3 regions of the Serratia grimesii genome follow, and region 2 is predicted to be linked to each of the others. Evidence: riboswitches for the same ligand, from Rfam matches in the RefSeq annotation. Region 2 holds a riboswitch; each other region holds the start of a gene.
The links. Region 2 has a riboswitch for thiamine pyrophosphate ahead of tenA (thiaminase II). Riboswitches for the same ligand answer to the same signal wherever they lie in the genome.

Region 1: linked by a shared signal. The riboswitch ahead of thiB (thiamine ABC transporter substrate binding subunit) and the one ahead of tenA (thiaminase II) in region 2 are both predicted to bind thiamine pyrophosphate.
Region 3: linked by a shared signal. The riboswitch ahead of thiC (phosphomethylpyrimidine synthase ThiC) and the one ahead of tenA (thiaminase II) in region 2 are both predicted to bind thiamine pyrophosphate.

What each region holds. Positions count from the first base shown of each region.
Region 1 is NZ_LT883155.1:724,133-734,597, reverse strand. Features, by position in the region: gene leuB (3-isopropylmalate dehydrogenase) at 1-635, shown strand, start outside; gene leuC (3-isopropylmalate dehydratase large subunit) at 637-2,037, shown strand; gene leuD (3-isopropylmalate dehydratase small subunit) at 2,047-2,649, shown strand; gene SGBXF1_RS03390 (DASS family sodium-coupled anion symporter) at 2,785-4,257, opposite strand; gene SGBXF1_RS03385 (sugar efflux transporter) at 4,400-5,605, opposite strand; gene sgrT (glucose uptake inhibitor SgrT) at 5,817-5,990, opposite strand; gene sgrR (HTH-type transcriptional regulator SgrR) at 6,081-7,742, shown strand; TPP riboswitch at 7,780-7,886, shown strand; gene thiB (thiamine ABC transporter substrate binding subunit) at 7,944-8,930, shown strand; gene thiP (thiamine/thiamine pyrophosphate ABC transporter permease ThiP) at 8,906-10,465, shown strand, end outside.
Region 2 is NZ_LT883155.1:3,301,662-3,312,126, reverse strand. Features, by position in the region: gene SGBXF1_RS15670 (AMP nucleosidase) at 1-735, opposite strand, end outside; gene opgB (phosphatidylglycerol--membrane-oligosaccharide glycerophosphotransferase) at 903-3,206, opposite strand; gene SGBXF1_RS15660 (ABC transporter substrate-binding protein) at 3,490-4,425, opposite strand; gene SGBXF1_RS15655 (ABC transporter permease) at 4,441-5,208, opposite strand; gene SGBXF1_RS15650 (ABC transporter ATP-binding protein) at 5,205-5,960, opposite strand; gene tenA (thiaminase II) at 5,957-6,637, opposite strand; TPP riboswitch at 6,700-6,802, opposite strand; gene SGBXF1_RS15640 (LLM class flavin-dependent oxidoreductase) at 6,983-8,005, shown strand; gene SGBXF1_RS15635 (GlxA family transcriptional regulator) at 8,141-9,115, shown strand; gene gap (type I glyceraldehyde-3-phosphate dehydrogenase) at 9,194-10,204, shown strand; gene SGBXF1_RS15625 (inositol monophosphatase family protein) at 10,322-10,465, opposite strand, start outside.
Region 3 is NZ_LT883155.1:338,831-349,295, forward strand. Features, by position in the region: gene SGBXF1_RS01510 (thiazole synthase) at 1-240, opposite strand, end outside; gene thiS (sulfur carrier protein ThiS) at 242-442, opposite strand; gene SGBXF1_RS01520 (HesA/MoeB/ThiF family protein) at 439-1,188, opposite strand; gene thiE (thiamine phosphate synthase) at 1,193-1,831, opposite strand; gene thiC (phosphomethylpyrimidine synthase ThiC) at 1,824-3,767, opposite strand; TPP riboswitch at 3,882-4,006, opposite strand; gene SGBXF1_RS01535 (Rsd/AlgQ family anti-sigma factor) at 4,046-4,549, opposite strand; gene nudC (NAD(+) diphosphatase) at 4,649-5,416, shown strand; gene hemE (uroporphyrinogen decarboxylase) at 5,455-6,519, shown strand; gene nfi (deoxyribonuclease V) at 6,529-7,215, shown strand; gene SGBXF1_RS01555 (YjaG family protein) at 7,264-7,854, shown strand; gene hupA (nucleoid-associated protein HU-alpha) at 8,043-8,315, shown strand; gene SGBXF1_RS01565 (DUF1481 domain-containing protein) at 8,385-9,023, shown strand; gene purD (phosphoribosylamine--glycine ligase) at 9,069-10,352, opposite strand; gene purH (bifunctional phosphoribosylaminoimidazolecarboxamide formyltransferase/IMP cyclohydrolase) at 10,401-10,465, opposite strand, start outside.

The sequences.
Region 1 (10,465 bases), 2.5 Mb from region 2:
AAGGCCAAGGTATGCAGGAACGTGCCTTCGATACTGAGGTCTATCACCGCTTCGAGATAGAACGCATTGCACGCATCGCCTTTGAGTCCGCCCGTAAACGTCGCAACAAAGTCACCTCTATCGACAAAGCCAACGTGCTGCAAAGCTCGATCCTGTGGCGTGAAGTGGTCAATCAGGTTGCTAAAGATTACCCGGACGTGTCGCTGTCACACATGTACATAGACAACGCCACCATGCAGCTGATTAAAGATCCGTCCCAATTCGACGTGCTGCTGTGCTCCAACCTGTTCGGCGACATCCTGTCCGACGAATGCGCCATGATCACCGGTTCAATGGGTATGCTGCCATCAGCCAGCCTGAACGAACAAGGCTTCGGCCTGTATGAACCCGCGGGTGGCTCTGCGCCAGACATCGCGGGCAAAGGTATCGCTAACCCGATCGCTCAGATCCTTTCTGCCACCCTGCTGTTACGTTACAGCCTGGGTGCCTTTGATGCGGCTGATGCCGTAGAACGTGCCATCAACCAGGCGTTGGAACAAGGTTACCGCACTGCCGATCTGGCCGGTGAAGGTAAAGCGATCAGCACTGATGAAATGGGTGACATTATCGCCCGCTTCGTAACTCAAGGGGCATAACATGGGCAAAACCTTATATCAAAAGCTGTACGATGCCCACGTGGTGTACGAAGCCCCGAACGAAACACCATTGCTGTATATCGACCGTCATTTGGTGCACGAAGTCACTTCGCCGCAGGCGTTTGATGGCCTGCGGGCCATGGGCCGTCAGGTTCGCCAACCCGGCAAGACTTTCGCCACCATGGATCACAACGTCTCGACCCAGACCAAAGACATCAACGCCAGCGGTGAAATGGCACGAATTCAAATGCAGGAACTGATCAAGAACTGCGCGGAATTTGGTGTCTCGCTGTACGACCTGAACCACCCGTTCCAGGGGATCGTGCACGTGATCGGCCCTGAGCAGGGTATGACTCTGCCGGGTATGACCATCGTGTGCGGAGACTCCCACACCGCAACTCACGGGGCCTTCGGCTCGCTGGCATTCGGTATTGGTACCTCGGAAGTCGAACATGTACTGGCGACCCAGACGTTGAAACAGGGCCGCGCCAAAACGATGAAAATTGAAGTCACCGGGGATGCCGCCGTTGGCATTACCGCCAAAGACATCGTACTGGCGGTGATCGGTAAAACCGGCAGCGCCGGTGGTACCGGTCACGTAGTGGAATTCTGCGGAAAGGCGATCGAAGCGCTGAGTATGGAAGGCCGCATGACCCTGTGCAATATGGCGATCGAAATGGGTGCCAAAGCTGGCTTGGTTGCACCAGATGACACCACCTTTGATTATCTGAAGGGCCGCCAGTTTGCGCCGACCGGTAGCAACTGGGAACAGGCTGTCAGCTACTGGCGTACTATGAAGTCCGATGACGATGCCAAATTCGATACTGTGATCAGCTTACGCGCAGAAGATATTGCGCCACAAGTCACTTGGGGCACCAACCCAGGCCAGGTGATTGCCGTCAATCAGGTGATCCCTGCACCGGAATCCTTTAGCGATCCTGTCGAACGCGCCTCTGCCGAGAAAGCACTGGCCTATATGGACCTCAAACCGGGTATCAAGCTGACTGACGTGCCGATCGACAAAGTGTTTATCGGTTCATGTACCAACTCGCGCATCGAAGATCTTCGCGCAGCGGCAGCGATCGCCAAGGGGCGTAAGGTTGCCAACGGCGTTCAGGCAATCGTGGTGCCTGGTTCCGGCCCAGTGAAGGCGCAGGCAGAGGCGGAAGGCTTGGATAAAATCTTTATTGAAGCCGGTTTTGAATGGCGTCTGCCAGGTTGCTCAATGTGCCTGGCGATGAACAACGACCGCCTGAACCCCGGCGAACGCTGTGCGTCCACCAGCAACCGTAACTTTGAAGGGCGTCAGGGCCGTGGTGGACGTACTCACCTGCTCAGCCCTGCGATGGCTGCTGCGGCGGCCGTTGCCGGTCATTTCGCCGATATCCGTGATATTCACTAAGGGGCTAACGTGTCTAAATTTACTCAGCATATCGGTTTAGTCGTACCTCTGGACGCGGCTAACGTCGACACCGATGCCATCATCCCAAAACAGTTTTTACAGAAAGTAACGCGTACAGGTTTCGGCCAGCACCTGTTCAACGACTGGCGTTTTCTCGACGATGCCGGTCAGCAACCGAACCCGGAGTTCGTGCTGAACAAACCGCGTTACAAAGGGGCCAGCATCCTGCTGGCGCGTGAAAACTTTGGCTGTGGTTCCTCACGTGAGCATGCGCCTTGGGCACTGACCGATTACGGTTTCAAAGTCGTGATCGCACCCAGCTTCGCTGATATTTTCTATGGCAACTCGTTCAACAACCAGTTGCTGCCTGTCACACTGAGCGAACAAGAAGTCGATGAGTTGTTCAAACTGGTGGCCGACAATGAAGGTGTGGAGTTCGTGGTTGATCTGGAAAATCAGACCGTCAACGCAGGTGGTAAAAGCTATCCGTTCGAAATTGACAGCTTCCGTCGCCACTGCATGATCAATGGGCTGGACAGCATCGGTTTGACGTTGCAGCACGAAGCGGATATTTCCCGCTACGAAGCACAGCAGCCGGCGTTTCTGAACTGATCATCGGCTACTAATACCCTACATAATTGGAACTGCGGCAAGGCTGCAAGTAAGAATCCCCTGAAGCTTAGTGAACTAAGTAACAGGGGTGTGCTTACGCAGCCAAGACAGCGGCAGTTTCAAGTATGACGGGTTTCACCAGTAACCTAGCCACTTCCACCACGCCCCACCAATCAACATCCAAATCAGCAGGTTAACTACGCTCATCACCCAACCGGCCTTCCACCATTCACCCAGCGTCACATAGCCAGAGCCGAAAATAATCGGTGCCGTACCTGTGCCATAGTGAGTCAGTGACATCATTAGTGAAGAAGAGAACGCCAGGATAAGCCCCAGCAACGCGGGCGGTGCACCGAGTGCAACCCCGGCAGCAAAGAACGCGGCAAACATGGCAGTGACGTGCGCGGTCGTGCTGGCGAAAAAGTAATGCGAATACAGATAGATGATAGTCAGTAACACCGTACCACCTACCCAGCTCATACCCATGTGATCGATACCGTTGCCCACCGTTTGCGACAGCCAACTGATCAATCCCAACTTACCAAGGAAACTGGCCATCATCACCAGCGCGGAGAACCACACGACCGTATCCCAAGCGCCCTTGTGTTTCAGTACATCCTCCCAGCTCAACACCCCCGTCGCCAATAGCACCGCCAGGCCAATCAGCGCCGCAGTGGTTGGGTTAACCGACAATGCCGGACCAAAGATCATCGCTGGGATACCTGCCCACATCACCAACAGCAAGGCAAACACCGCCAAAGTGATTTTCTCGGGTAATGTGATTAGCCCCAAGGCCTGCAGTTTTTCCCGGGCGAAACGTGGTGCATCCGGGGTACTTTTTACTTCCGGCGGATACAACAGATAAATGACCAGCGGCATAACGATGAGCGAGCACAAGCCTGGCACCAGAGCTGCAACAGCCCACATTGACCAAGTAAGCTCAAAGTTGCCATGGGTACCTTTGGCAATCAAACTGACGATCAATGGGTTAGGTGCCGTAGCAGTGATAAACATCGCAGAAGTGATGGGGTTGATATTGTAATTCACCAGTGACAAATAGCGCCCAATCTTACCGGAAGTATTCAACTCGGGTTTGGAGCCAAAGCTATCGGCGATCGATCTCATGATCGGGTGGATAATCCCGCCGCCACGGGCAGTATTGCTTGGCGTTACCGGTGCCAACGTGGTCTCCGCCAGCGTTAATGCATAGGCGATCCCCAGTGTCTTTTTGCCGAATAGCGAAATAAAGTAATAGCCAATGCGCGCCCCTAACCCGGTTTTGTTCAGGCTAAGAGAGATCATGATCGAGAAACCAATTAGCCAAATCAATTGGTTGGAAAATCCGCTCAGCGCATCATTCAGCGCCGCGCCTGGGTTACCCGGGTTGGTAACACCGGTCACTGCTACCAGCGCAATAGCCACCACCGAAACGGCACCAATGGGCATCGCTTTGCCGATAATGGCGATAATAGTGCCGATAAACAGCGCCAGTAAATGCCAGGCATTGGGCTCTACCCCAGCAGGCACAGGGATCACAAACCAAATTAGCAAAGTCGCAGCGAGGGCAAACAGGGAAGGAACAGGCTTGAGCGGTGTTAGTTTATCCATAACATACCCACTTTTCTAAACGGATCGGCATCTCAGCAGCAAGATGGGCGGGAGCGTAGCAGTCACGCTCCGTGTTCCCTTTAGCTTGGAGGGTTGGCGTAATGTTCTCAATGACATGCGTCAATGTTGCTGATGTTAAAACTCACACTTCCCGCACGCGAGCACTCATCCATAACGCCGCTACTGCCAGGATGGTCGCGAACCAATACACCGCATAATGGCCCAGGTTTTCCACCAATGCCCCCTGCAGTACCCCCGCCAGAATCACACCGGTAGAAATACTATTGGTAAACAGCGTCGTCGCAGCCCCCGGACGTCCCGGCATCAGGTCCTGGAAATAAAGCATGCCGATACCGGCGATAATGCCGATAAATATGGCGTTGAACAGCTGTAACACCATCAGAGCCAGCTTGAATTTAAACATCACCAACCCGGCATAAAACAAAATACCCGCCACCACAGCAAACAACATCATGTTGCGCTTACCGAACCGTTTGACGTAATAGCCGGCCAGCAGCATTGCAGGAATTTCCAACCCCGCCGCAGTGCCCATCAGCAGGCCCGCCAGATTCTCCGGCAGCCCCAAATCCGCGGTAATATAGAGCGGCATATCGATGATATACATCGTATTGCACGTCCACATCAGCATCGAGGCGATAAACAAGCGCCGTACATCACGGTTACGCCAGGCACTGGCGGGTGCAATAGGCGCCGAAGCCGTATTGGTAAGTACATTGTCCTGAACTTCCTGCCCAGCACGCGGCACCGATGGCAAGGTAAACCACACCAGTAACGCACAGACAGCAAAGGTTGTCGCCGCAATTACAAACATCACGGTAAATCCGTAGGTCAGCGCCAACGTAAACGACAGCGGCGGGCCAATTACCCATGCCAGCGACAGTTGTGCACGCATCACCGAACTGAACATCACTACTTCACGCGCCGAGCTGTCAGCATATTCTCGCGCCAGCGCGAAAATTTGCGGCATCGCGGTATTGGCAATCGCCGACAACAGCACACCGGCGGTGATCAGCGTCAAATAGTCACGGTTGAAGGCAAACAACAGACAGTTGCCGATCGCCATAATACAACACACCAGAATCAACTTACGCCGGTCGCCATGCGTATCCGAACGCTTGGCCAACAGAAAACTGACGGCAATACCGACAATGGCATTAACGGTGTAAAACAGACCAACCCACAGTGGCCGTACCTTAACTTCAGTCGTAAGGAAGAGGCTCAGCGTCGGGGCCAATAACGCTCCGGCAATGCCAGAAAGAAACGCAATCAGCAGGAAAGCGGCAAAAATGGGATTAAAGCGGCGTGGTAACCCGTACAGACGTTTCATATTGTCGTCCCTGGCCCTAATGCGGAAGAGAGAACCTTAGGCTACGGCAGATAAATTGCAAGAACATCACCGCGGCTGGTGATAAAAAAACCAGTGGGTATGACCCCACTGGCTGGTGAAACAGCACCATTACTCAGAAACTCTTGTGCCCTTCGCCTTTCAAGCCGCGATGTTGCTGCTCAAAGCGCAGTGGCCTAACTCAGTTGTCGCATCAAAGATGCTCGCGATATTCCTTGTCCGCCATCTTATGGATGTCCCATTGGGTCAGGTGAGCCAGCATATCCAGCCGCGCCTGTTCAGGCACCAGCCCCAGCCAATCGGCATGCTGGCGGCGTACCGCGCTGAAATACCGTTGATAGAACTGTTTTGACAAGAAAACTTTCATCTGTCGCCCTCCCCCTTTCATTGAGGAAAATTATCGGCGTAATATAGGGAAAGATAAATTGATGGGTTGATACCGGAGCGTTCCTCTTTTATGTCCACCTCCAGATTGCAACAGCAGTTCATTCGTCTGTGGCAACGCTGCCATGGCGAGCCGACCGATACCACGCTGCAAGAGCTGGCCGAAGTGCTCACCTGCTCACGTCGTCACGTGCGTTCGTTACTTGGAGCCATGCAGCAGCAAGGCTGGCTGACCTGGCAAGCGGAATCGGGGCGTGGTAAACGTTCGCGGCTCACCTTCCACTACACTGGCCTGGCATTGCAGCAGCAGCGTGCGGAAGAATTGTTGGAGCAAGACCGTATTGATCAACTGGTGCAACTGGTCGGCGATAAAAATGTGGTGCGGCAGATGCTGCTGTCCCAACTGGGCCGCAGCTTTCGTCAGGGCAAACACATTCTGCGCGTGCTCTACTATCGCCAGTTGTACAACCTGTTGCCCGGTTCAGCGTTACGACGTTCGGAAACCCATTTGGCACGGCAGATTTTCAGCGGACTGACGCGCATAAATGAGGAAAACGGGGAACTGGAATCAGACCTCGCGCATCATTGGCAAGCTTTAACACCGCTGCATTGGCGTTTTTATCTGCGTCCGGCGATTCATTTTCATCATGGCCGCGAGCTGGAAATGGAGGATGTCATCAGTACGCTCAGTCGCTTGATGCCACAGCCCCTGTTTTCCCATATCGAGCGCGTGATCTCGCCGACGCCATACGTGATTGACGTGCACCTGCTCAGCCCCGACTACTGGCTACCCTGGTTGCTGGGTTCTGTGCACGCCATGATCCTCCCACGTGAGTGGCAGAGTCTGCCGGAGTTCTCACGCCATCCAATAGGAACCGGACCGTACAGTGTGGTACGCAACCACCGCAGCCAGATGAAAATTCACGCCTTCGACGATTACTTTGGTTACCGCGCACTGATCGATGAGGTGAACATCTGGGTGCTGCCGGAAGTGACCGAAGAACTGGTGCACTCCGGCGTCCAGTTGCAGGCGGACGACACTGGCAAAAATGAACTGGAAAGCCGGTTGGAAGAAGGCTGCTATTTCCTGCTGTTTGATCAGCGCTCCTCATTGGCGGCGGATCCGGCCATTCGCAGTTGGCTGTGTGAGTTGATCAACCCGATTTCACTGCTGAGCAACGCCGGGCCAGTCTATCAACGCTATTGGTCTCCCGCCTATGGCATTCTGCCGCGCTGGCACCATAACCGTGCGCTGGCACTACAATCCAAGCCGTCTGGGTTAACCGAACTGACACTGACCTTCTACAGCGAACACTCGGAATTCCACGCCATTCAACAGGCGATCGAACCCTTGCTGGTGCAACAGGGTATCAAGCTGAAGATTCAGATCGTCGATTACGATACCTGGCATAAAGGCGATGCGATCAGCGATGTGTGGCTAGGCAGCGCTAACTTCTATCTGCCGCTGGAATTCTCGCTGTTCGCCACGCTGTATGAGTTGCCGCTAATGCAGCACTGCATGAATGAAGATCTCGCTGAAGATGCGACGTTGTGGCGCGCCAATACCTTACCGCTGGCCGATTTTGGCCGACGTCTGGTCAGCAGCCATCAGCTACACCCGCTGTTCCACCACTGGTTGCAATTGCATGGTCAACGCAGTATGCGCGGTGTGCGGATGAACACCCTCGGCTGGTTTGATTTTAAATCCGCGTGGTTTGCGCCGCCGGAAGCATAAGCGCCTTTCACCGACGCCCGTTAGTCTTTACAATGGCGCCGTCTCAACGGGGTGCAAAAATGCGGCGTGCCGATTTTGCTGAGAATAAACCCGTCGAACCTGATCCGGTCAATACCGGCGGAGGGATTTGAGCCTAGCGAACCGGCAGCCGCCACTCGCCCCCTCAGATACCCTTGCCCCCTAAATGTTCAGGAGTGCAAAGTGGTCAAAAAAAGTCTGCCCTTATTATTGTTGCTGAGCGCCGCGCCGGTGTTCGCCAAACCCACGCTGACGGTCTACACCTATGATTCCTTCGCTGCAGACTGGGGCCCTGGTCCGGCAGTCAAAAAGGCCTTTGAGGCCCAGTGCGACTGTGAGCTGAAATTCGTGGCACTGGAAGATGGCGTATCACTGCTTAACCGTCTACGTATGGAAGGCAAAAACAGTGCCGCCGACGTGGTTCTGGGGTTGGACAACAACCTGTTACAGGCCGCGCAGCAAACCGGTTTATTCGCACCAAGCAACGTCGACAGCGCTCAGTTAAGCGTCCCCGGCGGCTGGCAGGATAAAACCTTCGTGCCTTACGACTACGGCTACTTTGCCTTTGTTTACAATAAAGAAAAACTGAAAAATCCCCCCACAAGCCTGAAAGAACTGGTCGACAGCGACCAAAATTGGAAAGTGATTTACGAAGATCCTCGCACCAGCACGCCGGGCCTGGGGCTGCTGCTGTGGATGCAGAAAGTTTATGGTGACAAAGCCCCCGAAGCTTGGCAGAAACTGGCGAAGAAAACCGTCACCGTGACCAAGGGCTGGAGTGAAGCCTACGGTCTGTTCCTGAAAGGTGAAGGCGATCTGGTACTCAGCTACACCACCTCTCCGGCCTATCATCTGATTGAAGAGAAGAAAGACAGCTACGCCGCTGCCAACTTTAGCGAAGGTCATTATCTGCAAGTCGAAGTGGCGGGCAAACTCAAGGCCAGCAAACAACCGGCACTGGCCGAGCGCTTTATGCAATTTATGGTGACTCCAGCGTTCCAGAACACTATTCCTACCGGTAACTGGATGTACCCGGTGATCAAAACCCAACTACCGGCAGGTTTTGAGCAAATGACCGTACCGCAGACAGCGCTACAATACAGCGCTGAAGACGTGGCTAAACAACGCGGCAACTGGATCCGGGCATGGCAAACCGCCGTCAGCCACTGATCCCACGCTGGTTATGGCCGGGGCTGCTGGCTTCCGGTCTGATCCTGACCGTCGCCGTACTGGCGATGGGTTCGCTGTGGCGACACGCGCCCGAAAGCGACTGGCGGGGTCTGTGGCAGGACAGCTACCTGTGGCATGTGGTGCGTTTCACCTTCTGGCAGGCGTTGTTGTCGGCGCTGATCTCGGTGCTGCCCGCGATCCTGTTGGCACGCGCACTGTTCCGTCGCCGTTTCCCCGGCCGCCAGTTACTGCTGCGGCTGTGCGCCATGACGCTGGTGCTGCCGGTACTGGTGGCGGTGTTCGGCCTGCTCAGTGTTTATGGCCGACAAGGCTGGCTGGCTGCAATATGCGGTTGGCTCGGCATTAACTACAGTTTCTCCCCTTACGGTTTGCAGGGCATCCTGTTGGCACACATGTTCTTCAATCTGCCGTTAGCGACTCGCTTGCTGCTGCAGGCACTGGAAAATATTCCGGTCGAACAACGCCAATTAGCGGCCCAGCTTGGCATGAGCGGCTGGCAGCAATTCCGCTTCGTTGAGTGGCCAGCACTGCGTCGCCAGATCCTGCCGAGCGGCGCGCTGATCTTTATGCTGTGCTTTGCCAGCTTCGCCACCGTGTTGTCACTGGGCGGCGGGCCGCAGGCCACCACCATCGAACTGGCGATCTACCAGGCGCTCAGCTATGACTACGATCTCAGCCGCGCTGCACTGCTGGCTCTGATCCAACTGGCCTGCTGCCTGGGGCTGGTGGTGCTCAGCCAGCGCTTGAGTCAGGCGCTGCCCGTGGGCAGTACCCATGCCCACATCTGGCGCAATCCGGAAGACAGCTTGTGGCGCCGCGTGAGTGATTTTTTGCTGATTGCCGCCGCGCTGCTACTGCTGCTGCCCCCGCTATTGGCCGTCATTGCCGACGGTGCCAACCAAAGCCTGGTCAGCGTACTGCAACAACAGGTGCTGTGGCAGGCGTTATTCACCTCGTTACGTATTGCTCTCGGTGCCGGTGCGCTGTGCGTGGTACTGACCATGATGCTGCTGTGGAGCAGCCGTGAGCTGAAGTTGCAACAGCGGCTGCGCTGGGGCCAGCGACTTGAGCTGAGCGGTATGGTGATCCTGGCAATGCCGGGTATCGTGCTGGCGACCGGCTTCTTCTTGTTGTTAAGCGATACCGTGGGGCTGCCGCAGTCGCCGTATGCGCTGGTGATCCTCACCAATGCACTGATGGCGGTGCCCTACGCGCTGAAAGTGCTGGAAAACCCGATGCGTGACCTGGCCGAACGCTATAACCCGCTGTGCCTGTCGCTGGATATCCACGGCTGGCAGCGACTGCGGCTTATCGAACTAAAAGCATTGCGCCGCCCACTGGCCCAGGCGCTGGCCTTCGCCTGCGTACTGTCGATTGGCGATTTCGGTGTGGTGGCCCTGTTTGGCAACGAGCACTTCCGCACCCTGCCTTTTTACCTGTATCAGCAGATTGGTGCCTATCGCAGTAATGACGGCGCGGTCACCGCACTGTTGCTGCTACTGTTGTGCTTCCTG
Region 2 (10,465 bases):
CGTTTCCGGCGTGATGTAGATGCCACCGGCGCTGGACAGCGCAATATAAGGGCTGGCCGGGTCGGCTATTTCGGCGCAGGCCCAGCGGACAAACTCATCCACGTAGCGGGTGTAGTTGGTGAACAGCACGAAGGGCTGAAAATGCTCCACCGGGGTGCCGGTGTAGTGGCGTAACCGCGCCAGTGAAAAATCGGCCCGTAGCGCGTCGAAATGTGACAGCGGGAAGGTACTGGTGGCGTGGAACAGGCCGTCGGCAGTTTCATCCCCGATTTGCGCCAACTCGGTTGTCGGGAAATGCTGTGCCAGGCTGGCACTCATCGTGCGATCCAACATCAGGTTGGAACCATCAATCACGTAAGGGAACGGAATTTCCTGCTGTGATGGTCTGACGTCAATATGCGCATCGTATTCGCTCGCCAGCATCGTCAACTGCTCGATGAGATAGTGGCGGAAAAGTTGTGGTCGGGTGATGGTGGTGGTGTAGCAACCGGTATGGGTAAAGCGGCCGTAGGCGCGGGTTTTGGTCTGGCCGGGTGATGTGCCGTCCCAGCTAACGCGCAGTTCCGGATAAACAAACAACCCTGTCGTACGGGCCTGTGTGTCGGGTAGGCCGCCGTGACTAATAAAATCCCCCACAGCCTGGCGCAGCGCGGCAACTGAGGCGTCATACAACGCTTCCAGTTTGTCGATCGCCTGAGTGGGGGTGAGGCCGGTGCCGGATTGCTGACTGCTCATACTCTCTCCTTGTTTCTCCCTACTCGTGGTGGGAGGCAGGCGGATATTAATTCACAGCCACAGGTTAGCCGAAGATGGGCACAAAAGCTTTGGAGAAACGGTAAGGGGCGAATAAATTCGCCCCGAATAACGTGGGCGCTGCATGCAGCGCCTCTGCAAGGCAACGATCAGGAAGCGGGAGCGGCCTGTTCTACCTTCAATGATACCAGGCCAATACCCAGTTTTTTCGGGGTAAAGCCACCGCTGGCACCTTCCTGCGGTTCAGTCGGTGCAGGTGGGGTGATGCTGATATTCCGTGCGCCGCCGGTATTGTCGAAACGCAGGGTCACGGTGGTGTCCTGCTCACTGAGTGTCACAAATTGCTCTTGCTCACCGACGCGCACGGAGATCGGTTCACCGATGTTTTTACCGTAAGCGCGGGCGCGTAACACCAGATCGAAGGTGGACGGTAATGGGTCGACATAGTCGATTTTCACCGTCGGTGCCAGATTGGCATCTGACCAGCGCCCCCAGTCTTCAACGCTGGAAACCCCGGTAATTGCCTTCACTTTTTCCGGCATGCCCGGCAGCATAAATGCAATGGCATCTGCCTGATATTTAACGGCAGCATCGTCCACGTTCAACTGTTCGATGGCACGTTGATAAGCAGCAACGCTGTCTGCTTCCGGGCCGCTAAAGCTGACTTTGCCACGGTAGTTCCCCCCTTTGGCCTGCACAATCTGCGGCGGTGAAGCCAGGTTGCCTGACGCAACACAGGTTTCGGTGCTCAGCGCCATTTCGGGTGCCCATATCCGGCCTATTTCATAACACTTGTCGACCCAAACGAACTTTTCACCTGCGCCCAGGCCAGCAAGCTGTTTTTTCAGCGGTGTTGACAGGTAAACATTAAACATCGGTTCAACTTTGTTATCCGTCACTTTCAGGATAAACGGCACCTTAAAGGTAATGCCGGAAAAGGTAAAACTGTTGCCCTGATTGCCCAAAGTGAAATTGCTAATGCTGTTTGGGAACCCCCATTGTTTCACCACTGCCGGTTTCCATGCGTTGATTTTCTCATCGATATTCATGAAAACGGTGGACAACGTTGGGCTAGAGAAACTGCTGCGGCCAAGGCCAATGTAGTTATCGCCGCCCATCACATCCAACACCGTGGCACCGTTGTCCAGCGTGCTGCGCTTCTCGTTATGCAGCGCAGTCTGCGGGCGAGTGCCGTCAATGATAAAGAACAGGTTACGGCGTTTCTGCTTGGTCAAAATGTCATAGGCGGTGTTGTTCATCGCCAGGTGATCCGAAGACACCACGATAACGGTATTTTTGAAATAGTCGGATGCCTTGATTTTATCGATCAGCGCCGCGATGTGCTGCTGGCTACAGGCGACCGCGCTTAATGAGCGGTTTTCTTTGTTCTGCCAACTGAATGATTTTTTACTGCAACTGGCGGAGATAAAACCATCCGGGTGGTGAGTGTCCACGGTCAGTGCAAACAGTGAAAACTTTTTATTCTGTTTAGACAGCTCAACAAACTTGTCGAACACCACATCCAGAACGGTATCGTCGTACCAGCCCCAGTCATTTTTGTAGCTTGGATCGCTGACCTGCCCACGCAGTTCTTTGAAGCCGTAAGCATGATCGAAACCGTGCGATTTCAGGAAAGTGTCTTTACCAGCAAAGGCCAGCTCGGCACCCTGATAAAAGTAGTTGTCATAACCGGCGGACTTCAGCACATCGCCCAGACAGACGTTTTCCGGGTAAAAGGTGGACACGGCGCTGGAGGCGTTACCGTCGAAAGGGGCAAACAGCGGGATGCCACACTGCGAGGCCACCATGCCGGCAATGGTATAGCCGGTGCCAGGCAACTGTTGGGTGTTGCTGAAGTCGATGCTGTTTTCGCGATGTTGGTTCAGTTCGTCAGCCAGTCCGGGAAAAAGTTGTTGATCGAAGTAGGTTCTTTCCAGGCTCTCAGCATAGATATACACCAGATTCGGGGCCTTGCCCTGTACGCTTCTTTTGGGGGCTTTGTAATAGGTATCAAAGTCGGCGGTATCGCCGCTGATCTGGCTTCTGACCAGCAGGGAGATATCCTGAAAGGCGGGGGTGGTACCGACGGAAAACAAGGCCAGCAGCACGGCGATCACACTGTATACCACGCTGCTGCTTTTCGCTTTGCGCCGCACCAGACTCCAGGTGAGTACGGCGAAGATCAGCGCCAGGACTGCCAGTAGCCCTATAAACGGCAGCAGGTATTTTCCGACGCCCGCGCCTTTCAGGCTACTGGTGAGGGTGTAGATCACTGCATCGGTAATGCCGTCACCGGTAAAGTAGTTACTGGCGATCAGGACAACGTTGAGGATCAGATAGCTGCCCAGCAGTGTCAGCAGAGTGGCAAGCCACCAACGGTTGGCAGCGCCCCGGGTCCGGTAGATTAAAATTGAGGCTAAAAAAAGTGCAAACGAGATTAATGCTGAAACCATCCACCGTACCCTGTCTAATTAAAAAGAAAAACTTTACTGTCCTGGCCAACGCCGCTGACCGCTGCCGCAGCGAGAAAGAGGAGGGTATAGCGCATTGAAACCGTCAGGGCAATGCGTGTTTGCATTGCTCCGGTGCGTCAGAGTGTGATTGGACGTTTTTGTGACAATAGTGTGACACTAATCACGCCAGTGAAGAGAGAGGCCAATCATGGTGTTGTATGGCTTCCCCCATTGAGGTAGGGCGTTATAGATAAGGGCGCAGCATGCTACGCCCGATAACGGCTTAATGCAGTTCCACCGCGTATTGTTCCACGGGGGTGATTTTCTTGATCAGCTTGTTGTCGAAAAGGAATTGCTCGTAGGCTTGATAGCGTGCCTTATCCAGTTTGGCCGGATCACGCGCAAACAGCGGTAAGCTGGCCTGCCACGCCTGTTTGTTCAGCTCGGTGTTCAGTTCTGGATGGGCCTTGGCGAACGCTAACCAGCTTTCCTGAGGATGGGCATGCAGGTAATCGCTGCCTTTTTTCAGTGCCGCGAGGAATTTTTTAATTTTCGGCTCTGTGACGGTGTCGCGATTGGCGACGATGATCAGTTCGTCGTAGGCGGGGACGCCGTAATCTTCAACGTTAAACACCACCGGATCTTTTCCCTGTAACTTCAATTCAAGCGCTTCAATATTGCGATAACCGCCGATAACCGCATCGACCTGTCCTGCCAGCAAGGCGCTGGTCAACTGGAAGTTAACGTTGATCAAGTGGGTGTCATTGGGGTTGATATGTTCATGCTGGAGCATAGTTGCCAGCGTCGCTTGTTCAATACCGCTGACCGAATAGCCGATTTTCTTGCCCTTTAGGCCCGCAGGAGTGGTGATGGTTTTATCCAGCGTGATGATGGTATTCAGCGGTGAGTTAATCAGGGTGCCCACACGCATTAACGGTAGACCTTGATCGGCAAAGAAATGCAATTGTGGTTGATAAGTGATGGCGAGGTCGGCCTGTTTTGCTGCAACCAGCCGCGGAGGCAACGCGGGATCAGACGGGGGCACAATCTTGACGTCGAGGCCTTCGGCCTTGAAAGCTCCGATCTGTTCGGCCACCATGATAGGCGCGTGATCGGGGTTGATGTACCAATCAAGCACCAGCGTCAGTTTTTCGGCAGCGGTTGCTTGCCCGGCCAGCGTAGCGCTGAGCAGCAGCCCGCAGAGGGTATTTTTAATCATTGTTGATTCCTTTTATCAGTCATTTTCCGGCGCCCAGTTAATAAGGCGTAGCAGCAGCGCGTCTACCGTCACCCAGAGCAAGACGGTCATCAGCACCAGAATAAACAGCGCAGCAAAACAGACGTCGGTCTGCATGCGTGCGTTAGCGTTAAGCATTACGTAACCTAAACCTTCCGCCGAACCGACCCATTCGCCGATGATGGCGCCTATCGGGGCGACGGCGGCGGCCATGCGTAGCCCGGAACCGAAGGCCGGCAACGCCGCCATCAGCCGCACATGCCGCAGTTGGGCCCAGGGGGAGGCACGCAGGGTACGTGCCAGGTCGAGATAGTCGTTATTGACCCGCCGCAGTCCATCAAAGAACGCAGAGGTGACAGGAAAGAAGATCACCAGCACCGCCATCACCACTTTGGCGCTCATGCCAAAACCAAACCACAGCACTAACAGCGGGGCCAGCGCAAACACCGGGATCGCCTGACTGGTCAGCACCAGGGGCATCAGCCAGCGTTGCAGCCGTGGCGAGAAAATCATGCACAGCGCTAGTGCGGCCCCCAGCAACACCCCTGCCAGCAGGCCGCAGGCTATTTCTGAGGCCGTAATCAGCGTGTGATAAGCGAGATAAGCCCGGTCATTCCAAAGCGCCTGCGCGACCGCAGACGGTGAAGGCAACAGGAAGGCGGGTATATCACCCAAGGTGGCCCATCCCCATAGCAATAACAGGCCGACAAATACTGTCAGGCTGCGGCGCATTCGTGACAGGCGGCTTTCCACCATAGGTTTCATTCGGCTGCCCTCACCAGTTGCAGCAGCAGCTCGCTCTGGCTTTTCAGCAGTTGGGGATCGTCCGGTGCACGTGGCGGCAGGCCCTCAATGACATGGCTGTCGTCAATGCCGGCGGGATAGCGTGACAAGACCAGCAAGCGGTGACTAAGGCGGCAGGCCTCCATGGGATCGTGGGTAATCAGTAACACGGTATGTTGTGCCAGCAGCTCGGCGGCAAGCTGCTGGATTTTTGCGCGGGTAATGGTGTCCAGCGCCGAGAAAGGTTCATCCATCAATACGATCGGTTGGCGCTCATACAAGGTGCGGGCGATGGCTGCGCGTTGGCGCATCCCACCGGACAAGGCCGCCGGCAAGGCACTGCCATACCCGCTCAGACCTACGCGTTCCAGCAGATGTTCTGCCCAGGAACGGTCGACTTTTTCACCCCGTAGCCGTGCGCCGAGGCTAATGTTTTGAGCAATGGTTAGCCACGGATAGAGCAAATCTTTTTGCCCCATGTAGGCGATGCGTCCGGGGATCGGCAGGCCATCGCTGCCTGTGACCGTGCCGGACGTGGGTTTCGCCAACCCGGCAATGATCTTCAGTAAGCTGGTTTTCCCTGCACCGCTTGCGCCGAGCAAGGCGACAAAACTGCCGCCTGCGATATCGAAATTTAGCCGGTCGAAAATTACTTGCGGGCCAAAGCGCAGAGTCAAATCCCGCACCTGAATACCCGGTCGCACGCCGTCATACTGAGCGTTACCGCTACTCATTTGGCATTCAACCCCATTTGCCAGAAGGCAGACTCCAGCCGGGTCGCAGTGGTGAAGATGGTCGACAGTTCGGCCAGTCGGCTTTCAGCTCCACGCTGGTGACTAACGTTTTCCAGTAGATCGAGTGCGGCCTGCACCCCGGACAGATAGGCAGGATCACCATAGTTACGGATCCATGAGGCATAAGGGTTGCCTTGCATTACCGTGGCAGGGTCGCCCAGCAGCCGCAAACCAATTTCGGCATAACCGGCGACGCAGGGCATCAGCGCGGCGAGCAGATCAAGCGCATCACCGGCGTGGCCGATATCGAGTACATAGCGGGTGTAGTTGAGGGTTTCTGCGGCCTCAGGTTCGGCGGCAATGTCTGGTTCGCTCAGCCCCCAGTCTGCGCAATAGGCCAGATGCAAAGGCAGTTCGGCGACAATGGCGTTGAGGGAGGCGGTGGCCGCACGCATCTCCGGCAGGGTCCGCAGTTTGCTGACCAGCAGCGCATAGGCGCGGGCAAAGTGGATCAGGAACAGGTAATCCTGGGTCAGATAGCGGCGGAATGCGGGCTCAGGTAGTGTGCCGGCAGCCAGTTGCTGAATAAAAGGGTGTGCGACATAGTCCTGCCAGTGGCTACCGGCCTGCTGGCGCAGCCGTCCGTAAAGACCATTATCAAATTGAGGGGTAAACATGGGACCTCCAAAAGTGTGTGGAGATCCGGGCGCGCTGAGGTATGAACAGGCAATGACTGATGGTGTTATTGCCGACCCGTCCCTTCGCTGGCATGACCCAGATCAGGTTCAAAGGGTTCGGCTTGTGCCATCTCAGCCCGTAACAGGACACCCCTCGGAGGAGCCTGTTATACGATATTTACTTTTTGATTACAACGATCGGGCGGTCGAGTTGGGCTGCAATAAGGGCGTCTTTCGTTAGCTCAAAACGGTTCGTTTAGTGCGATCGCACACAATTTTTCTGGCCTGAGCGGGGGCATTTTTGTCACTGTAATCCGGTCATAATTGAATCTAAGGGCTACTCCTATGAAGAAAATTGGATTTCTCTCGTTTGGTCACTGGACGCCTTCGTCACAGTCGGGTACCCGTTCTGCTGCGGATGCGTTGCTGCAATCCATCGATCTCGCTGTCGCGGCAGAAGAATTGGGGGCGGATGGGGCTTACTTCCGCGTGCATCACTTTGCGCGTCAGCTAGGCTCGCCGTTCCCGCTGTTGGCTGCCATTGGCGCAAAAACTCAACGTATTGAGATCGGCACCGGTGTGATCGATATGCGCTATGAAAACCCACTTTATATGGTCGAAGACGCCGGTGCTGCTGATCTGATTTCTGGTGGACGCTTGCAGCTTGGCATTAGCCGCGGTTCTCCCGAGCAGGTCATTGAGGGCTGGCGTTACTTTGGCTATACGCCCGCCGAAGGCGAGACCGAAGCCGATATGGCCCGTCGCCATACCGAGGTGTTACTCGATGCGCTGCGTGGTGAAGGTTTTGCCGAACCGAACCCACAGCCGATGTTCCCCAACCCGCCGGGACTGTTGCGTGTTGAGCCTTTCTCCGCAGGCTTGAGGGATCGTATCTGGTGGGGGGCCAGCTCGAACGCCACAGCAGTCTGGGCGGCGAAATTGGGGATGAACCTGCAAAGCTCGACGTTAAAAAATGACGAGACGGGCGAGCCGTTTCACGTGCAGCAGGCCAAGCAAATTCGCGAGTACCGTGAAGCCTGGAAAGCAGCAGGGCATCAGCGCGAACCCCGTGTGTCGGTCAGCCGCAGTATCTTTGCATTGATGAATTCGCAGGATCGCAGTTATTTCGGCAATAGCGGTCAGGAAGGCGATCAGGTGGGGTATATCGATCAGCAGACCCGAGCCATATTCGGCCGCAGTTATGCCGCTGAGCCAGAGCTGTTGATCAAACAACTGGCGCAGGACGAAGCCATTGCCGAAGCGGACACCTTGCTGTTGACCGTGCCAAACCAATTGGGCGTTGACTATAACGCCCATGTGATTGAATCGATCTTGACGCATGTCGCCCCGGCGCTGGGTTGGCGCTGATAGTTCGATGACGACGAGCCCGCCTGAACTGCCTGTGGTGGGCTTCTCTGAAATTCAAAGCAGGGGCAGCAAATTAACGTGCCTCTGCGGATAGCACATTCTTGACTTATTTTGCTCAATTTGTATTTTAAGGACATGCATACATTTCTGATTATCGTCCCCGAAGGGGGCATGTTGTTCGAGTCGGCGGGAATCGCTGACATCCTGATGCAGGCCAACCGCTTGAGGCCCCATGACGCGCCGCTTTATCAAATGTCGCTGGCCACCACACAACCCCATCGGGTGGTGCACGGTTTGTCTGGATTGAATCTGCTCGCCGATCATCGTCTCTCGGATCTCGATCCTGATCAGGAGCGCGACACCATCATCGTGACGGGAAAAGGGGCGACCGCGGAAGAAAGTGCTTATGTGGTCGATTGGCTGCGCCGCGCCGCACCTAAAGCGCGACGTATTGCGTCGGTATGCGGTGGCGCTTTGCTACTTGCAGAGGCTGGTTTACTCGATGGACGCCGGGCAACCACCCATTGGCGACTGCTGGAAACGTTGCAGGCCCGCTTCCCCAAAATACACGTCGAAAATGGGCCGCTGTATGTTCAGGATGGCTCTGTCTGGACCTCCGGCGGTGTCAGTTCCGGGTTCGATCTCACCCTGGCGCTGGTGGAAGACGATTACGGTTTTGTTCAGGCACGCGAAGTGGCGCAAGACCTGGTGATGTTCCTGCGTCGGCCTGGCGGTCAGGCGCAGTTCAGTCGTTATCCGTTGAATCAGGCTAAAAACCCTGGCCCGATCCGCGATCTCCAGTCCTGGATCCTGGAAAACCTGTCCAGCGATCTCGGTGTAGAAAAACTGGCAGAGCGGGTCGCGATGAGCCCGCGAAACTTTACCCGCGTTTTCACGCGTGAGACGGGCATTTCACCCGCTAAATTTGTTGAAGAAGGGCGCCTGTATCTGGCCCGGCAACGTTTGGAACAGAGTGCTGAAGGTATTGAGCAAATCGCCATGAACTGCGGGTTTGGTAATGGTCTCAATCTGCGGCGCGTTTTTGAACGACATTTACAACTGACACCTACCGAGTATCGCGAACGTTTCCATTCACGCATGTTGGCGTAAATTGATCTATAAACGTCATTTACGTCATAACGCCTTCGACCTACATTGGCAGCAGAGCCAATAACGAAGGAGTAGATCATGGTCAAAGTAGGCATTAATGGATTCGGCAGAATCGGCAGAAATGTGTTGCGTGCTGCGTTGGGGCGCAGTGACTTTGAGATAGTGGCGATCAACGATTTAACCGACAGCAAAACCTTGGCGCATCTGCTGAAATACGACTCGTTGTCGGGCACATTGGCAGCCAATGTTGAAGCCGGTGAAAACCAGCTACTGCTCGATGGTCGGCCGATTCATGTTTTCTCCGAAAGAGATCCGGCCGCTATCCCATGGAAAAGCGTGGGCGTTGACGTCGTTATCGAAGCGACGGGGTTCTTCACTGACAAAGCCAAGGCCGAAGTGCACATCACGAAAGGCGGGGCCAAGCGAGTGATTATCTCGGCTCCGGGCAAAGACGACGATATTACGATAGTGATGGGCGTTAATCAGGATCTGTACGATCCGGCGAAGCACCGTGTGGTCAGCAACGGCAGTTGCACCACTAACGGCCTGGCGCCCGCGGCTCAGGTCCTGCATCAGGCCTTCGGTATTGAATATGGTCTGATGAATACCACCCATGCCTACACCAACAGCCAGGCATTGCATGACCAACCGGAAAAAGACTTACGTGGCGCTCGCGCCGCAGCGGAGTCGATAGTGCCTTACTCCAGCGGTGCCGCCAAAGCCCTTGGCAAGGTGATCCCGGCATTGGACGGGCGTTTAACCGGTTATTCGTTACGTGTGCCGGTGCCCGTAGTGTCTATCGTTGACTTAACGGTGACGTTGAAACGTGACGTGACGGCTGAAGAGATCAACGCCGCGTTCCGTCAGGCGGCGCAGTCGGGCCCACTCAAGGATATTCTGGGTTACAGCGATGAGCCTTTGGTATCGAGCGATTATAAAGGCGACCCACGTTCATCCATTATTGATGGGCTTTCTACGTTGGTTATTGGTGGGAATCTGGTCAAGGTTCTGGCCTGGTACGACAACGAATGGGGCTTCTCTAACCGTTTGGTTGATCTGGCTGTGTTGATGGAAAAACGCGGGTTGTAGGTTCTAAGAATAAGGGCGCTGCATACTGCGCCCTATAACATAATCAATGGGTTAAATCGGGTCGAACAGGCTCGACCCCACCGGTTTAACTCTAAACAGATTTGTGAGCCGTCTGAATTACAGTTGTGCGATATGCATTAAATCTTGTTTGGCCCCTGGCGCGACGGCCAGCACCGGCCCGCCACGCAGTAGATGTTCCCCGTCGGTATTGAACGGATGCGTCCAGCCACCGGCTTCGTTGACCAGACAGTAACCCGCCAG
Region 3 (10,465 bases), 2.1 Mb from region 2:
AAACACAGCTTCTGCGGCAGTTTTTGCGCCGGAGGTATTCGGCAGCAGGCGAACACCCAGTTGCTGTAGCGGCGCCAGAATGGCGTCATTGCCACCGCGTAGATCAACACGCTTCATTGCCATGGTCACTAGCTGGGAACCGGAGGCTTGCAGGGCGTCCAGCATCAGCGTAGGGGTGGCGAATTTTCCGGTCCCGGTAAATAGGCGTGAAGTAAAAGTGGTATCGGCGATTTTTAACATGTCAGCCTCCAGCGATGGCCTGAAACAGCAGGATGTCATCACCGTCTTGCACCAAGTGGTTAACCCAGTCTGCACGCGGGATGATGGTTTGGTTGATAGCCAGTGCAGTACCTGGCTGGTGGCGTTCCAACTGCTCGAGTAGAGCGTCGACGCTCAGTGGCTGCGCCAATTCCAATGGCTGGTCATTTAGCCTGATTTTCATGCTGTCCCTCCGCACACCGCGCAGGTGCTAGCCAGGCTAAGTTGCAAGGTGCTCCAGCTTTGTTGTTTACCGTCGAATAACCGCAGTTTTCCGCTGAGTGACGAAGGCATGCCCGCTAGCATTTTGATCGCCTCCAGTGCTTGCAGCGTCCCAATGACGCCAACTACCGGACCGAGTACGCCAGCGGTTCGGCAGTTGCGTTGGGGTTCCGTTTGCTCTGGATACAAGCAGGCATAGCAACCCTGGGCATAGGGTGGCTCAATCACCAACAATTGGCCGCTGAAACCTACTGCACTGCCACTGATCAGCGGCTTGCCGGCTTTGATGCAGGCGGCATTCACCGCATGGCGGGTTTCCATGTTATCGCTACAATCCAAAATTAAATCAGCGCGTTGTACGGCACGCTGTAACACCTCCCCCTGCAAACGCTGTTCCAGCGCGATGGATTCGACCATCGGGTTCAGCGCCTGTAGCTGGTGCTTTGCCAGAGCGGCTTTGCTTTGGGAAACGTCGGGGCTGCGATAGAGGATTTGACGCTGCAAATTGGTGACGTGCAGCCTGTCGTCATCGGCCAGCAGCAAGGTACCAACACCGGCTGCCGCTAAATAGAGTGAGGCGGGGGAGCCTAATCCCCCTAACCCGACAATCAGTGCCGTCGAACCTTTTAGTTTCTCCTGGCCGGCTGGGCCAATGTCTTCCAGCAGCAATTGGCGGCTGTAACGCAGAAACTCTTGATCGTTCAACATGGCGCTACTCCTTGCCTTCGATCAACTGCAGCAGTTGGGCGGTGGCGGCACGCCAGTCTGCGGCCTGAGTAATTGCGCTGACGACGGCCACGCTGCCAACGCCACAATCCAGTACGGCTGCTACGCGATCGATACTGATCCCGCCGATCGCTACCGTTGGGTAGTCACTCAACCCGGCGACATGGCGCTTTAACTCCACCAGACCCTGTGGGGCGGAAGGCATATCTTTGGTTTGCGTCGGAAAAATATGCCCCAGCGCGATATAGGAAGGTTTCACCGCAATGGCGCGGGCCAGTTCGGCATCGTCGTGGGTGGAAACGCCCAAACGCAATCCGGCGCGGTGAATAGCTGCCAGATCGGTGGTATCCAGATCTTCCTGACCGAGATGAACGCCATAGGCACCGTGTTTAATCGCCAACTGCCAGTAGTCATTGATGAACAACCGTGCGTTATACCGTTTACCGAGGGCAATGGCTGTGGCGATATCCTCTTCGACCTGCTCATCCGGCAAATCCTTAATCCGCAGTTGAATCGTGGTGACACCGGCTTCCAATAGACGGGCAATCCATTCAACGCTGTCGACGACAGGGTATAACCCCAACTTGTGCGGCGTGGCGGGGAAAGGTGTGTTGATATCAGTCATTGCGAAGTTCCTCCTGCAGATTACTGGCGCTGTGGTATAGCTCACTACCGCGTGAGCGGAACTCGGCCGACATTTTCTCCATACCGGTTATCTGCACTTCTACTGGTTTGGCGGCTTCCTGGGCTGCGGCATAGTCACGCACTTCCTGCGAGATTTTCATCGAGCAGAATTTGGGCCCACACATGGAACAAAAATGGGCGATTTTGCCGGATTCCTGCGGTAGGGTTTCATCGTGATAAGCACGTGCGGTAGCTGGATCGAGTGCCAGGTTGAACTGATCTTCCCAGCGAAATTCGAAGCGTGCTTTTGACATGGCGTTATCGCGGATCTGCGCACCGGGATGGCCTTTGGCCAGATCAGCAGCGTGGGCGGCAATCTTGTAGGTGATCAGTCCCTGTTTGACGTCTTCTTTGTTCGGCAGGCCGAGGTGTTCCTTTGGCGTCACGTAGCAGAGCATGGCACAGCCGAACCAGCCAATCATGGCGGCCCCAATACCGGAGGTGAAATGGTCATAGCCTGGGGCAATATCGGTGGTCAGAGGGCCGAGGGTGTAAAACGGTGCTTCGTGGCAGTGTTCCAACTCTTCGGTCATGTTGCGGCGGATCATCTGCATTGGCACGTGGCCGGGGCCTTCGATCATCACCTGCACGTCATATTCCCAGGCAATTTTGGTCAGCTCACCCAGGGTGTGCAGTTCGGCGAACTGCGCCTCGTCGTTGGCGTCCTGAATCGAACCCGGCCGCAGACCGTCGCCGAGGGAGAGAGAAACGTCATAGGCGGCGCAAATCTCACAGATTTCGCGGAAGTGCTGATACAAGAAGTTTTCCTGATGATGGGACAGGCACCACTTAGCCATGATCGAACCGCCGCGAGAGACGATGCCGGTCAGGCGTTTAGCGGTCATCGGCACGTAACGCAGCAGTACACCGGCGTGAATGGTGAAGTAGTCAACCCCTTGTTCTGCCTGTTCCAGCAGCGTATCGCGGAACATTTCCCAGGTGAGGTTTTCCGCCACGCCGTTCACCTTTTCCAGTGCCTGATAGATGGGCACCGTGCCAATCGGCACCGGGCTATTACGTAAGATCCATTCGCGAGTTTCGTGGATATAACGACCGGTGGATAAATCCATCACGGTGTCCGCACCCCAGCGGGTAGACCACACCAGTTTCTCGACTTCTTCCTCGATCGAAGAGGTTACTGCCGAGTTGCCGATGTTGGCGTTCACTTTCACCAGGAAGTTACGGCCGATGATCATCGGTTCGGATTCAGGGTGATTAATATTGGCAGGAATGATGGCGCGACCTGCGGCCACTTCCTGGCGGACGAATTCCGGTGTGATGTTTTCCGGCAGGTTGGCGCCCCAGCTTTGTCCTGGATGCTGGTGGCGTAATACTTCGCCGCGGATACGTTCGCGGCCCATATTTTCGCGGATGGCGATAAACTCCATTTCGGGTGTGACAGTACCGGCACGTGCGTAGTGCAACTGGGTGACACATTTGCCAGGTTGCGCCTTACGGGGCAGCGGGAGGTGTTCAAAACGCAGGTGATCCAGACCTTCATCCGCCAAGCGCTGCTGAGTGAAACCTGAACTCACGTTTTTGAGTGCTTCGGTATCACCGCGTTCGGTGATCCAACCGGCGCGTAGCTTCGCCAGGCCGGTGTGTACGTTGAGTTCAGACTGCGGATCGCCGTAAGGGCCTGCGGTGTCATACACCGGAATAGCTTCGTTCTGTTCGTACTGCGGATTGTCTTTGTCGCCACCAATCAGCGTCGGGCTGAGCTGAATTTCACGCATCGGTACCTGCAGATCGCTACGTGAGCCCTGCAAATAAATACGGCGTGAGTTGGGAAATGAAACGCCCTGTAGAGTATCAATAAACTGTTGGGCTTCTTCGCGTTGCTCTTTACGGGCACGGGGTTTTTTAACGTTAGACATAGCAAGTTCCTACCAGTGTGTTGGGTTGGGAAAGTTGCTTGTCTGGAGCTCGGAGGGAGTAATGATGCTGGCCAGCAGGGCGGGATTGTCCCAAATTTGGGCACCTGCCTGTGGCGATAGATTACTCTTGTTCCCTTCGCGGGTATTAACCCGATCAGGTTCCGCGGATCCCGAATTAACGGTCTCAGCCTGGCCAATTTGATGAACAAATCAGGCGCTAGGCACTCCGACAAGATGCCCCCCAGTATAGGAGGGATAATAAAAAACACTACAAAATTTTAACGGGCCTGATCCAACGTTGCGTCCGGCTGGGCTTGCTGCCAGGCTTCCGCAGCCAGTTGGATCAACTTATCTTCCAGGGTAAAACGTGCTGCCAGCGTTTCACCGATATCTGACAACGCCTGATGGAATTCCAGACACACATCCTGATCAATATCTACTTCGGTATAGCGATCATGGAATGCCATGATCTGCTCGGTATTCGCCCAAAGCTTGGGGTAGATATTAACTGCCAGAGACATTTTCGGACTGGATGCGCCTTCCACTTGTTTGATAATTCTGTCATAGATATGAAAATGGCCGGCAGAGAGATAATCCACCAGATTATGGCAGAAGTTCTCCAGCGCTTTTTCATTCAGCGGCGTATGCTTTTCTTTGTTCGGTTTGATACCAACGAGGGTGCAATAAGCGACCAGCAGTTGCTTGCGGGCCTGAAGCCATTGATCAACTAATTCATTACTACCACCAACGCGCTGAGTCAGGCTTTCCAAACGGTTGAGCATGTTTGACTCCGTAAGTAATAAAACGTAACAGTAAGTTATTAAAATGTAACAAGGCCGATTTGTAGAGTGCCAGTGAAGCTGAGGTTGTGCAACAACGATATGGAACTTGCATTAACGGGTAATGAAAATGGCTGGTGGATCGTCAGCCATGAAAGCAAACTTTGGTTACCGAACGGTGAATTACCGTGTGGTTTGGCCGCATCATTCTCCTTGCAGGGAAGAATGGCTCGTACTATTGGCGAATGGGAAGGGTTGCCGGTCTGGTTGGTCCGCCATGCGATGCCACAGGAAATGGGCTCGGTACGCCAACTGCTTGAAGTCGATCGCGGGTTGTTTCAACTCGCCGGACGCGGTGTGCAACTGGCCGAGTTTTATCGTTCTCATCGCTACTGTGGTTATTGCGGTCATGAGATGCATCTCAGCCGTACCGAGAGCGCCTGTCTGTGCAGCCATTGCCGGGAGCGTTACTACCCGCAAATAGCACCTTGCGTGATTGTCGCCATTCGGCGCGATGATGAGATCTTGTTGGCCCAACATGTGCGTCATCGCGGTGGTATTCATACCGTACTGGCCGGTTTTGTTGAGGTTGGCGAAACGCTGGAACAGGCGGCAGCGCGTGAGGTAATGGAGGAAAGTAACATTGAAATCAAAAACCTGCGTTATGTCACCTCGCAACCTTGGCCGTTCCCGCATTCGCTGATGATGGCCTTTATGGCCGATTACCACCGGGGTGAGATCCGTCACGATCCCAAAGAGCTGCTGAATGCCGGCTGGTACCGCTATGATCAGTTGCCACTATTGCCACCGCCTGGCACCGTGGCGCGCCGTTTGATAGAGGACACCGTAGCCTTATGCCGTGAGCAATAAATCGCTACAATACCGGCAGATGAATAAGGGAGCCCATAATGAATGAGTTGAAGAACGATCGTTACCTGCGCGCGCTGATGCGTCAGCCAGTGGATGTGACCCCCGTATGGATGATGCGTCAGGCCGGTCGTTATTTGCCGGAGTACAAAGCCACCCGCGCCGAGGCCGGTGATTTCATGTCGCTGTGCAAGAATGCGGAACTGGCCTGTGAGGTTACGTTGCAGCCACTGCGTCGTTTCCCATTAGATGCTGCCATTCTGTTCTCCGACATCCTCACCATCCCAGACGCTATGGGGCTCGGGTTGTATTTTGAAGCAGGTGAAGGCCCACGTTTCTCCTCTCCTATCACCAGCCGTGCCGATGTGGATAAGCTGCCAGCGTTCGATCCGGAAGTGGAACTGGGTTATGTGATGAATGCAGTGCGCACTATCCGTCGTGAGTTGAAAGGTGAAGTACCGCTGATCGGTTTCTCAGGCAGCCCGTGGACATTGGCAACGTATATGGTGGAAGGCGGTAGCAGCAAGGCCTTTACCAAGCTGAAAAAAATGATGTACGCCGAGCCAGCCACGCTACATTTGCTGCTCGATAAGCTGGCTGACAGTGTCATTTTGTATCTCAACGCTCAAATTAAAGCTGGTGCGCAGTCTGTGATGGTATTCGATACCTGGGGCGGCGTGCTGACGGGGCGTGACTACCGGGAGTTCTCGCTGCACTACATGCATAAAATTGTCGACGGCCTGCTGCGTGAAAATGATGGCCGGCGTGTACCGGTCACGCTGTTCACCAAAGGCGGTGGTCAGTGGTTGGAAGCCATGGCGGCAACCGGTTGTGACGCGCTCGGCCTCGACTGGACGACAGACATCGCTGATGCACGCCGTCGCGTAGGGGATAAAGTGGCGCTGCAGGGCAATATGGATCCTTCCATGCTGTATGCATCGCCTGAGCGTATTGGTCAGGAAGTCGAAACCATTCTGGCGGGCTTTGGCCACGGTGAAGGGCATGTGTTCAATTTAGGCCACGGTATTCACTTAGACGTGCCACCGGAAAACGCTGGTGCATTCGTTGAAGCCGTCCACGCGCAATCAGGGAAATACCATCGCTAAGGATCTGATGTGATTGATACTCAAATCCTGCGTGCAGAGCAACTACAGCGCGCATCAGAAGTCATTCGCCAGGATGATTTTTTGGTCGATCCGCCAGCTTTTATCGCCGGTGCCGACGTGGGCTTTGAGCTGGAGGGGGCGGTGACCCGTGCCGCCATCGCCATCCTGCGCTATCCGTCGCTGGAGTTGGTTGAATACCAAGTGGCCCGTGTTGCCACCACCATGCCCTATATCCCTGGTTTTTTATCGTTCCGTGAATACCCTGCGTTGCTTGCAGCCTGGGAGCAACTGCACCAGAAGCCTGACCTGGTTTTTGTCGACGGCCATGGGATCTCGCATCCGCGCCGCTTGGGTGTGGCCAGCCATTTCGGCCTATTGGTCAATGTGCCGACCATTGGTGTGGCCAAAAAGCGCCTGTGCGGTAAATTCGCGCCGTTGGGTGTCGAGGCTGGTTCGCTGTCACCCCTGGAAGACAAAGGTGAGCAGCTGGGTTGGGTGTGGCGCAGTAAAGCACGCTGTAACCCGCTGTTTATCTCCACTGGTCACCGCGTTGGGGCCGACAGCGCACTGGCCTGGGTACAACGTTGTATGGCGGGTTACCGTTTGCCGGAACCCACTCGCTGGGCTGATGCCATTGCCTCGCGCCGACCGGCCTTCCAGCGCTGGTTGCAGCAGCATCCAGAGATGTCGCAATGACCGATTTCGGGTACACTGCGGCGCAGATAACGCGTAAGAGAGTGAATAATGCTACGTAACCCGATTCATTTACGTCTGGAAAAGCTTGAAAGCTGGCAACATTTGACCTTTATGGCCAGTTTGTGCGAGCGTATGTACCCGAATTACCAGATGTTCTGCCTGCAAACCGAGTTCGGCGATCCGGCAATTTACCGTCGCATTCTGGATTTGGTGTGGGAAACGCTGGTGGTCAAGGACGCCAAGGTTAACTTTGACAGCCAACTGGAGAAGTTGGAAGAGGCGATCCCCTCGGCAGAAGATTACGATCTTTACGGCGTTTACCCGGCGATTGACGCCTGTATCGCATTAGGGGAACTGATCCATTCGCGACTCAGCGGGGAGACGCTAGAGCACGCCATCGCCATCAGTGAAACGTCAATTCGCACTGTGGCGATGTTGGAAATGACTCAGGCCGGTAAAGAAATGACCGACGATGAGCTGAAAGTTTTGCCTGCGGTAGAGGAAGAATGGGACATCCAATGGGAAATTTTCCGCCTGTTGGCTGACTGTGAAGAGCGTGATTTAGAGCTGATCAAAGGGTTGCGTTCTGACCTGCGAGAGGCGGCGGTAAGTAATATCGGGATAAATTTAACGCAATAAGGCAAGAAAACGTGATTTAACGCCTGATTTGTCATGCCTTAAGGCTTCACATCCGCACCCTGTCTGGTCTACATTTGGGGGGCGTAAAAAAAGTGGCTATCGGTGCGTGTATGCAGGGAGTGCTGTACATCGGCATATCCGTCGCACTCGATGCTTTGCAAACGATAAACACACTGTAAGGATAACTTATGAACAAGACTCAACTGATTGATGTAATCGCGGACAAGGCTGACCTTTCCAAAGCACAAGCTAAACTGGCTCTGGAATCTACCCTGGCTGCTATTACTGAGTCTCTGAAAGAAGGTGATGCAGTACAATTGGTTGGTTTCGGTACTTTCAAGGTAAACCACCGCAACGAGCGCACTGGTCGTAACCCGCAGACTGGTAAAGAAATCAAAATCGCAGCTGCTAACGTGCCTGCGTTCGTTTCTGGTAAAGCACTGAAAGACGCAGTTAAGTAATACTGCGTGTTCGTGAAAAGATTAAACAGGGGGGCAATCGCGCCCCTTTTGTTTATCCGACAGGCGCTTATGGCCATCGGCATTGCCGGTGCCCTGAGCGCCTGCAGCAGTCATTCCGATCTTCCTGCCTTTAGTGCCAGTGGTTATGTCGCTGATCAGGGTGTTGTCCGCCTGTGGCGTAAAGACGACGATCAGCATCGCCCAGTGGTGTTGATGAGCGTCTATAGCCCTTATCGTGGCCCGGGCACCATCACCACGCTCTACGAATATCAAAATGGCACGCTGCGCCAAATTAAGCGTACCGACGCTGATGGCGATCGTGACTCTATCCAATTGCGCTTTGCCGATGACGGTAGCGTGAGCTTTATGCAGCGCCAACTGGCCACACGGCGTGAACCACTGACCGCTGACGAAATCGCGTTGTATCAATATCAGGCGCGACGAGTGCTTGAAGTGAGCAATGCGCTACGCGCCGGTAAGGTGAAGCTGCTACAGGGGCGTTGGCAGCAAGGCGTAGTACAAACTTGCGATGGTCAGACACTGAAACCGGGGCTGGACAACAGTGCCGAAGCCTGGATTGCGCGGCGCGCCAGCAACAGCAGTCAGCCAGTGAATATAGCCTGGTTGGAAGCGCCGGAAGGAAGCGAGTTGTTGCTGGTGGCTAACGACGATTTTTGTCGCTGGGAACCGAAAGAAGACCAGCTATAAAAAAGGCCCCGCATTGCGGAGCCTAAGCGATTTTCAGCGTTCAGATCATTTGCCGCGTGAAATCGCGCGATAGCCAATGTCCTTACGGCAGAAACTTCCCGACCACTGAATGCCTTCCGCTAGCTGATAAGCACGTTGTTGTGCTTGCGCGACAGTTTCACCGAGTGCGGTTACGCACAGTACACGTCCACCGCTGGTCACCACGTCATTGCCCTGCATGCGAGTACCCGCATGGAACACCTTGCCGTCGGCGCTTTCCTGTTGCGGCAGACCTTGAATAACGTCGCCATTGTTGTAATCACCCGGATAACCGCCAGCGGCCAGTACTACGCCTAACGCAGGACGTTCGTCCCATTCAGACGTTTTCTCATCCAGTTTGCCTTCAGCACCGGCCAGACACAGTTCAACCAGATCGGAACGCAGACGCAGCATAATCGGTTGAGTTTCTGGATCGCCAAAGCGGCAGTTGAATTCAATCACCTTCGGCTGACCGTCGGCAGAGATCATCAGACCTGCATAAAGGAAGCCAACGTAGGTATTACCTTCCGCTGCCATGCCACGCACGGTTGGCCAAATAACCTGGTCCATGGCGCGCTGGTGGATTTCATCGGTGACGACCGGAGCCGGGGAGTAGGCACCCATGCCACCGGTGTTCGGGCCGGTATCACCGTCGCCGACACGTTTGTGATCCTGACTGGTGGCCATTGGCACCACGTTCTCGCCGTCGACCATCACGATAAAGCTGGCTTCCTCACCTTCAAGGAACTCTTCCACCACGATACGGTGGCCAGCATCGCCAAATGCGTTCCCGGCAAGCATGTCCTGCACTGCGTCTTCCGCTTCCTGTAACGTCATGGCGACGATCACGCCTTTGCCGGCGGCCAGACCGTCGGCCTTGATGACGATAGGGGCACCTTTGCTGCGTACATAAGCCAGCGCCGGTTCAACATCGGTAAAGTTCTGGTAGTCGGCGCTTGGGATATTATGGCGAGCCAGGAAATCTTTGGTAAAGGCTTTAGAGCCTTCTAACTGGGCTGCGGCCTGGGACGGTCCAAAGATTTTCAGACCGGCGGCCTGGAACGCGTCAACCACACCAATGACCAGCGGTGCTTCCGGCCCGACGATGGTGAGACCGATATCATGGCTCTGGGCAAAGGCAAGCAGTGCCGGGATATCGGTAGCGGAGATCGCGATGTTCTCCAAATTGCTTTCCAATGCGGTACCGGCGTTGCCCGGCGCAACATAGACTTTATCTGCCAACGGTGATTGAGCGGCTTTCCAGGCAAGTGCGTGTTCACGCCCACCATTGCCGATAATCAAAATATTCATCAGGTGCTCCACGCTAAGCGTGCGCCGTGGCGCACGCGGCAAAAGGGATTAATGGCGGAAGTGGCGCATGTCGGTAAAGATCATCGCGATACCGTGCTCGTTGGCGGCGGCAA